DNA from 2 places in the Streptomyces sp. NPDC002776 genome. Region 1 is predicted to be linked to the other one. Evidence: riboswitches for the same ligand, from Rfam matches in the RefSeq annotation. Region 1 holds a riboswitch; the other holds the start of a gene.
What was found. A riboswitch is a leader RNA that binds a small molecule or an ion and turns the genes downstream of it on or off. The one in region 1 is predicted to bind cobalamin.
Positions count from the first base shown of each region.

Region 1 (4,284 bases):
GGTCAGGGTGGCGCCGTAGGCCAGGGTGCCGTGGTTCTGCAGGAGGCAGGCGGTGCGGTCGGTCAGGGCCCGGAGCATGTTCTCGGCCAGTTCCTCGGTGCCGTACGTCGCATACGGGGCGACCCGGACGGGGCCGCCGAGGTCCGCGGTGATGTAGTGGATCGCCGGGACCTCCTGGACCAGCGTCGAGACGGCCGTGGCGTGCACGGCGTGTGTGTGGACGATCGCGCGGGCGCCGGTGGCGCCGTAGACGGCGAGATGCATGGGCAGCTCGCTCGTGGGCCGCAGCTTTCCGAGGACCCGGCGCCCGGACAGGTCGACGCCCGTCACGTCCTCGGGCGTGAGCCGGTCGTACGGCACCCCCGTGGGGGTGACCAGGACCGTGTCACCGACGCGTACCGAGACGTTCCCGGACGTGCCCACCACCAGACCGTCGGACACGGTCCGGCGGGCCGTCGCGACCAGTTCCTGCCACGCGCGCGCCTCCTCGGGGCGCACGCGCTCCGGCCATGACTCCCCCGCGCCCCGCCGGTTCTCTCGCTGCTCAGCCATGCGGCGATCCTGCCAGCCGACGCGCCCGGCTTCAGGGGTGACCAGGATCTCTTTCACGGCCCCTGAGCCCGCTCCGGAAGGTCGCCCGGGGCTCCCGGCCCTTGGGGCGCCTGAAGCCTGCGGAGCCGCATGGAACCGACGCAAGACGGAACGCCTTGTTCAGACACCCCGTAGCTCACCCCAGTTCACCTTCCGTTCACTCAGGTTACTTACGTTCGTCCAGCCAATGACCTCGAACGATTGCCTGGGTAAATGGAAAACTTCTCGCTGATCCTCGCGATTGTGGTAATAACCGCACTCGCGTTCGATTTCACGAACGGTTTTCACGACACCGCCAATGCGATGGCCACGACCATCTCGACCGGTGCCCTCAAGCCCAAGGTCGCGGTGGCCATGTCCGCCGTGCTGAACCTTGTCGGCGCGTTCCTCTCCGTGGAGGTCGCCAACACGATCTCCAAAGGTCTCGTGGACGAGACCGGCATCCGTCCCGAGGTCATCTTCGCCGCGCTGGTCGGGGCGATCCTCTGGAATCTGCTGACCTGGCTGGTCGGTCTGCCCTCCAGCTCCTCGCACGCCCTCATGGGCGGCCTGATCGGCGCGACCATCGCCTCGGCGGGCGTCGGCGCGGTCCACGGCGACGTGCTCGTCACCAAGGTCCTCATCCCGGCGATCGCCGCCCCGCTGGTCGCGGGCCTCGCGGCGATGCTCGCGACGAAGCTGATGTACTCCCTGGGCAAGAAGGCCGACGGCAGCCAGTCCTCCGAGAAGGGCTACCGCGCCGGCCAGATCGCCTCCGCCGGCCTGGTCTCCCTCGCCCACGGCACCAACGACGCGCAGAAGACGATGGGCATCATCACCCTCGCCCTCGTCGCCGGCGGCACCCTGGCGCCCGACTCGGACCCGCCGATGTGGGTCATCCTCTCCGCGGGCGTGGCCATCGCGCTCGGCACCTACCTCGGTGGCTGGCGGATCATCCGCACCATGGGCAAGGGCCTGACCGACCTCCAGCCGCAGCAGGGCTTCGCCGCCCAGACCAGCGCGGCGACGGTCATCCTGGCCTCCTCCCACCTCGGTTTCTCCCTCTCCACCACGCACTCCGTCTCCGGTGCGGTGATGGGCGCGGGCCTCGGCCGCAAGGGCGGCGTCGTCCGCTGGTCCACGGCGACGCGGATGTTCGTCGCGTGGGGCCTGACGCTGCCGGCCGCGGCGCTCGTCGGTGCGCTGGCCGAGTGGGTCACGAACTTCGGCCCCTGGGGCACGGCGGTCGTGGCGGTGTTCCTGGTCGGCTCCAGCGCGGCCATCTGGAAGGTGTCCCGCCGCGAGATCGTCGACCACACCAACGTCAACGAGACCGAGGAGCCCGCGGGTGTCGTGACCACGGCGATGGCGGCCGTCACGCCGCCGCCCGCCGGCCCGGTGACCGAGGAGCTCGCGGCGACGATCCCGGCCCCGGCCGGGGGCCCGACGCCGTCGGCCCGCGTCTGACCCCCGACCGGATACTCAAGGAAGCAGCATCATGAAGATCGACTGGGCGGCTCTCGGCTCCGTCTTCGGCGTCAGCCTCGTGGTCACCGTGGCCCTGGTGGCCCTGTTCACCCTCGGCATCGCGGGTCTGACGCGGCGCGAGCGGGCCGCGGAGCAGGGGGGCTCCGCGGGACTGGCGGTCACCGGCGCGTACGCGTGTTTCGCGGCGTGCGCGGCGGCTGTGGCGTACGGGATCTATCTGATCGTGGTCTGACGCGCCTCGCGCGACGGGCTCGCGCCCTGTTCCGGTGCCCCTTACGGGGTGTTCGGGGCAGGGCGCTTTCGCGTACGCGCGCGGTCGCGCAAGGCACTTGCGGGCAGTCGGCCGGGGGCGGGTGACCCCAGGGGCCAACCCCGCCCGGCCGGACCCGGTGTGGGCCTCAGCACACTCTCCTCTCGCAGGTCAACAGCAAGTTGACGGCTGTTCCGGGCCCGTGGTGGACTGCCGGAGCCATTTACGGCGGCAGGAGAGGAAGCCGGTGCGATTCCGGCGCGGTCCCGCCACTGTCACCGGGGTAGGAAGCCCCGGGAGCCAGGAACTCTCACCGCCGGTCTAGTCGAACCAGGGCGTGGACACCCTGAGTGAGGACATATCGCCATGCGCGGCTGCCGTCTGACACAGGCTCCGAGATGCACGACCCCCGACGCCGGGGTTCCGGCCGACCCGTCGGCCGGCTGAGCCGATGCGGGCCGATCGCGTCTTCGCGTACGGCGCCGCCGCCGGCCTCCTCGGTGACCTGATCCTCGGCGATCCCCGCCGCGGGCATCCGGTCGCCGTGTTCGGGCGGGCCGCGAGCGCCGTGGAACGGCGGCTGTGGCGGGACGACCGGGGCCGGGGCGCGCTGCACACCGCCGTGTGCGCCGGTGGCGCCGTCGCCGTGGGTGCGCTCGCCTCCCGTGCGGTACGCCGCTCCCCCGCCGCTTCCGTCGCGCTGACCGCTGCCGCCACCTGGGCGGTGGTCGGGGGGACTTCGCTCGGGCGGGAGGCACGGACCGTCGGGCGGGCGCTGCGGGCGGGGGACGTCGAGGCGGCGCGGGCGCGGCTGCCGCATCTGTGCGGGCGGGATCCGCAGGCGCTGGACGCCGACGGGATCGCGCGGGCGGTGGTGGAGTCCGTCGCCGAGAACACCTCCGACGCCGTCGTGGGAGCACTGGTGTGGGGGGCCGTGGGCTCGGTGCCGGGGCTCCTCGGGTTCCGGGCGGTGAACACCCTCGACGCCATGGTCGGCCACAAGTCGCCCCGTTACCGGCGCTACGGCTGGGCCTCCGCCCGCCTCGACGACGTCGCCGGGTGGCCCGGGGCGCGGCTGACCGCCGTACTCGCCGCCGTCGCCGGAGGCGATCCCCGAGGTGCGGTGCGGGCCTGGCGGGCTGACGCGGCGCGGCATCCGAGCCCCAACGCCGGGCCCGTGGAGGCGTCGTTCGCGGGGGCGCTGGGGGTGCGGCTCGGGGGGACCTTGTCGTACAGCGGACGGATCGAGCACCGGCCGGTGCTGAACGGGGAAGGGCGTGCTGTGGAGGTCGGGGACATCGAACGGGCCGTACGGCTGTCCCGGCGGGTGAGCTGGCTGGCGCTGGCGGTCAGCGTCGTCGCGCGCCGCGTCGTGGCGGGGAGGCGGTCATGAACGGCGGAGGTCTCCTGGTCGCCGGTACCACCTCCGACGCCGGCAAGAGTGTCGTCACCGCCGGGATCTGCCGCTGGCTGGTCCGGCAGGGGGTGAAGGTCGCGCCCTTCAAGGCGCAGAACATGTCGCTGAACTCCTTCGTCACCCGCGAGGGCGCCGAGATCGGCCGGGCGCAGGCCATGCAGGCGCAGGCCTGCCGCGTCGAACCGACCGCGCTGATGAACCCGGTGCTGCTCAAGCCGGGCGGCGAGCAGAGCAGTCAGGTCGTGCTCATGGGCAAGCCGGTGGGCGAGTTGAGCGCGCGCGGCTATCACGGCGGGCGGCAGCAGCAGCTCCTCGGGACCGTGCTCGACTGCCTCGCCGAGCTGCGGGGCACGTATGACGCCGTGATCTGCGAGGGGGCCGGTTCGCCGGCCGAGATCAATCTGCGGCGCACCGACATCGTCAACATGGGCGTCGCGCGCCGCGCCGGGCTGCCCGTGCTGGTGGTGGGTGACATCGACCGCGGGGGCGTCTTCGCCTCCTTCTTCGGGACGGTGGCGCTCCTCTCCCGGGAGGACCAGGAACTCGTCGCCGGGTTCCT
Region 1 covers NZ_JBSFVG010000002.1:59,234-63,517, forward strand. Annotated here, with positions in the region: gene ACWD11_RS04390 (class II aldolase/adducin family protein) at 1-552, opposite strand, end outside; gene ACWD11_RS04395 (inorganic phosphate transporter) at 805-2,037, shown strand; gene ACWD11_RS04400 (hypothetical protein) at 2,069-2,290, shown strand; cobalamin riboswitch at 2,498-2,637, shown strand; gene ACWD11_RS04405 (cobalamin biosynthesis protein) at 2,760-3,701, shown strand; gene ACWD11_RS04410 (cobyric acid synthase) at 3,698-4,284, shown strand, end outside.

Region 2 (4,284 bases), on a different contig from region 1:
TGGCCTGGGCCGCGCGGGCGATGCGGGTCGCCGGGCGCGAGCGCAGGTAGTACGTCGTCTTCAGCCCGGACTTCCAGGCGTACGCGTACATCGAGGAGAGCTTGCCGATGGTCGGCGTCTCCAGGAAGAGGTTCAGGGACTGGGACTGGTCCAGGAACGGGGTCCGGGCCGCGGCCATGTCGATCAGTCCGCGCTGCGGGATCTCCCACGCCGTGCGGTACAGCCGCCGTACCTCCTCCGGGATCCACCCGAAGTCCTGCACCGAGCCGTTCGCCTCGCGCAGCGCCTCGCGGGTGCGGGCGTCCCAGACGCCCAGCTCCTTCAGCTCCCGCACCAGGTAGGAGTTGACCTGGAGGAACTCGCCGGACAGCGTCTCGCGCTTGAACAGGTTGGACACCTGCGGCTCGATGCACTCGTAGACGCCGGCGATGGAGGCGATGGTGGCGGTGGGCGCGATGGCGAGGAGGAGGGAGTTGCGCATCCCGACCTCGGCGATCCGCTCGCGCAGCGCCGACCACCGCTCGGGCCAGGTGAGTTCGGTGTCGTAGTGGTCGGGGTGCAGGACGCCCCGCGCGGTACGGGTCTTCTCCCAGGCCGGCAGCGGGCCGTTGCGCTCGGCGAGGTCGGCGGAGGCCTCGTAGGCGGCGAGCATCACGCGCTCGGCGATCCGGGTGGAGAGCGCCTTGGCCTCCGGCGAGTCGAAGGGCAGCCGCAGCTTGAAGAAGACGTCCTGCAGGCCCATCGCGCCCAGGCCCACGGGGCGCCACTTGGCGTTGGAGCGGCCCGCCTGCTCGGTCGGGTAGAAGTTGATGTCGACGACCCGGTCGAGGAAGGTGACGGCCGTACGGACCGTCTCGTCCAGGCGTTCCCAGTCGATGCCGCCCTGGTCGACGAAGGCACCGAGGTTCACCGACCCCAGGTTGCAGACCGCGGTCTCCCCGTCGTCGGTGACCTCCAGGATCTCGGTGCAGAGGTTGGAGGAGTGGACCACATGGCCCGGCAGGGCGGTCTGGTTGGCGGTGCGGTTGGCGGCGTCCTTGAAGGTCATCCAGCCGTTGCCGGTCTGCGCGAGGGTGCGCATCATGCGGCCGTACAGGTCACGGGCGGGGATGGTCCGGCGGGCGAGCCCGCCGGCCTCCGCCTTGCGGTACGCCGCGTCGAACTCCTCGCCCCACAGGTCGACCAGCTCGGGCACGTCGGCGGGGGAGAACAGGCTCCACGGCTCGTCGGCGTTCACCCGGCGCATGAACTCGTCCGGCACCCAGTGCGCGAGGTTGAGGTTGTGCGTACGGCGGGCGTCCTCGCCGGTGTTGTCGCGCAGCTCCAGGAACTCCTCGATGTCGGAGTGCCAGGTCTCCAGGTAGACCGCGGCGGCTCCCTTGCGGCGGCCGCCCTGGTTCACGGCGGCGACGGAGGCGTCGAGGGTCTTCAGGAACGGGACGATGCCGTTGGAGTGCCCGTTGGTGCCGCGGATCAGCGAACCCCGGGCGCGGATGCGGGAGTACGACAGCCCGATGCCGCCGGCGTGCTTGGAGAGCCGGGCGACCTGGTGGTAGCGGTCGTAGATGGAGTCCAGCTCGTCCTTGGGGGAGTCGAGGAGGTAGCAGGACGACATCTGGGGGTGCCGGGTGCCGGAGTTGAAGAGCGTGGGGGAGGAGGGGAGGTAGTCGAGACGGCTCATGAGCCGGTAGAGCGCGGCGACTTCGTCCAGCGCGCGGACGGTGTCGTCCTCGGCGAGACCGGCGGCGACGCGGAGCAGGAAGTGCTGGGGGGTCTCGACGACCTTGCGGGTGAGGGGGTGCCGCAGGAGGTACCGGCTGTGCAGGGTGCGCAGTCCGAAGTAACCGAAGCGGTCGTCGGCGCCCGGGTCGACCAGCGCGTCCAGGCGCTCGGCGTGGATCCGTACGAACTCCGCGGTCCGGTCGGCGATGAGTCCCTCCCGGTGGCCGACCGCGACCGACCCGGTGAAGGACGTGACGCCCTGGGAGGCGGCCTCCTCGCGGATGCCGAGGGTGAGCAGCCGGGCGGCCAGCCGGGAGTAGGCGGGGTCCTCGGAGATGAGCCCGGCCGCCGCCTCGGTGGCCAGCTCGCGCAACTCCGCCTCGTCCGCGCGGGCGGACCGGCCGCGCAGCGCGGCGGCGGCGACCCGGCCGGGGTCGGCGTCGGGGAGGTCGGCGGTCAGCTCGGTCAGGGTCCGCAGCAGCGCGGTTCCGGGACCGTCGGTCTCCACCTGGGCGGCTGAAGCTGAAGCCGGGTCGGCTGGCGCGATGGTCACTGGGGGCTCTCCCTCGCTCGGCACGGGGCCTTGCGGAGGGCAGGAGGCAGCTCACGAGCGCACGCGGCGTCGCGTCCACCGGCCCATTCCCCGAGGCCCGGACGTCTGGCACCCGGACCGGACGGCCGGGTGCGCTGTCGGCAGGTCCTCGGACTGACGATCGGGCACAGATGTGCCCAAGTACACCGTTGCGGGACAGTTCCGGATTCGCACCGGATTCCCCTGCGGCGACAGCGAGCACGAGCATACATCTTGTGCCGCCCCGCGATGTCACCCCCAGATGTTGTGTCGCGTCGGCTTCAGAGCGTCAACTCATAGGTGAGGAGAGTGAAGTCGCCGTGCTCCGGGATGGGGTTCCAGTCGCGTTCCGGGGCGCGCCGGAAGCCGAGGCGCTCGTAGATGCGGTGGGCGGTGTGCATCAGGGCCTGGGTGGACAGGACGATGCCCGTGCACCCCGTCGTCGTGCGCGCCCGGTCGACGCAGGCGCGCACGAGGGCTTCTCCCACGCCCCGGCCGCGGGCCGCGTGCGCCACCGCCAGCATGCGGATCTCCGCCTCCCCGGGGCGGGCGAGATCGGCCATGGGGCCGCCGGCCGGCACGAAGGTGACGCCGCCGAGGAGCCGGTCGCACTCCACGGCCACCAGGACCTCGGCGGCCGCCGCCCGCTTGGCGACATCGCGGAGTTCGCCGAGGTACCAGTCGGCCTCGCCGAAGGTGAGGAGGCCGTCCTGGAGGTAGGCGCGGGCGGTGATCTCGCCCAGTTCGTCGTGTTCGGCGGGTTCCACCGGCCGGATCTGGAAGTCCATGCGGTCGAGTGTGGACGACGACGGGCCGCCGATGTCCTGCATTTCGGCGGCCCGCTGCGGGTGGGGTTCCCGGTCAGGGAATCGGCTTCAGTTCCTTCTGCACGCCCGGATCGCCCGCGTCCGCCGTGTAGTCCTCGGGGCTCGTTTCGTCGATGCCCTCGGGGGCCTTCGCCGCCCTCAGGACGAAGGTCAGGACCACGGTGACGACCAGGTTCAGCACGAACGCCGTCAGGCCGATGTAGCCGATCTCCCCGATGCCGGGGATCTCCTTCGACGAGCCGCCGAAGTGCTTCTGCGTCGGCGAGGCGACACCGTACGCCGCCACCGTGCCGTAGAGCATGCCGACCGCCCAGCCGCCGAGCAGCGCCCAGCGGTGGAACCAGCGGGTGAACAGGCCGCCGACCAGGGCCGGGAAGGTCTGCAGGATCCAGATGCCGCCCAGCAGCTGGAAGTTGATGGCGACCGTCTTGTCCATCGTCAGGACGAAGGCCAGCGCGCCCACCTTCACCAGCAGGGACACGATCTTGGAGACCTTGGTCTCCTGCTGCGGGGTGGCGTCCGGCCTGATGAAGTCCTTGTAGATGTTGCGGGTGAAGAGGTTCGCCGCCGCGATGGACATGATGGCCGCCGGCACCAGGGCGCCGATGCCGATCGCCGCGAAGGCCACGCCCGCGAACCAGTCCGGGAACATGTTCTCGAACAGCTGCGGGATCGCCAGCTGGCCGTTGTCCACCTTCACCCCGGCCGCGATCGCCATGAAGCCGAGCAGCGCGAGCAGACCGAGCATCAGCGAGTACAGCGGCAGGATCGTGGTGTTGCGGCGGATCACCTCACGGCTCCCGGAGGAGAGGGTCGCGGTGATCGAGTGCGGGTACATGAACAGCGCCAGCGCCGAGCCCAGCGCCAGGGTGGCGTACGTCCACTGGCCGGCCTCCGGTGGGACGAGACCGCCCACCCCGGTGGTGGTGAACTTCTCGCCCGCGTCGGCGAAGATGTCGTCGAACCCGCCCAGCTTGATCGGGATGTAGATGATCGCCACCGCGATCACCAGGTAGATCAGGGTGTCCTTGACGAAGGCGATCAGCGCCGGGGCGCGCAGCCCCGAGGAGTAGGTGTACGCGGCCAGCACACCGAACGCGATCAGCAGCGGCAGGTCCTTGATGAACCAGTTGGTGTCCTCCCCGCCGCCGACGCCCATCACGT
Region 2 covers NZ_JBSFVG010000001.1:85,992-90,275, reverse strand. Annotated here, with positions in the region: gene ACWD11_RS00430 (ribonucleoside-diphosphate reductase subunit alpha) at 1-2,275, opposite strand, end outside; cobalamin riboswitch at 2,398-2,522, opposite strand; gene ACWD11_RS00425 (GNAT family N-acetyltransferase) at 2,575-3,081, opposite strand; gene mctP (monocarboxylate uptake permease MctP) at 3,155-4,284, opposite strand, start outside.
Region 2: linked by a shared signal. The riboswitch ahead of ACWD11_RS00430 (ribonucleoside-diphosphate reductase subunit alpha) and the one ahead of ACWD11_RS04405 (cobalamin biosynthesis protein) in region 1 are both predicted to bind cobalamin.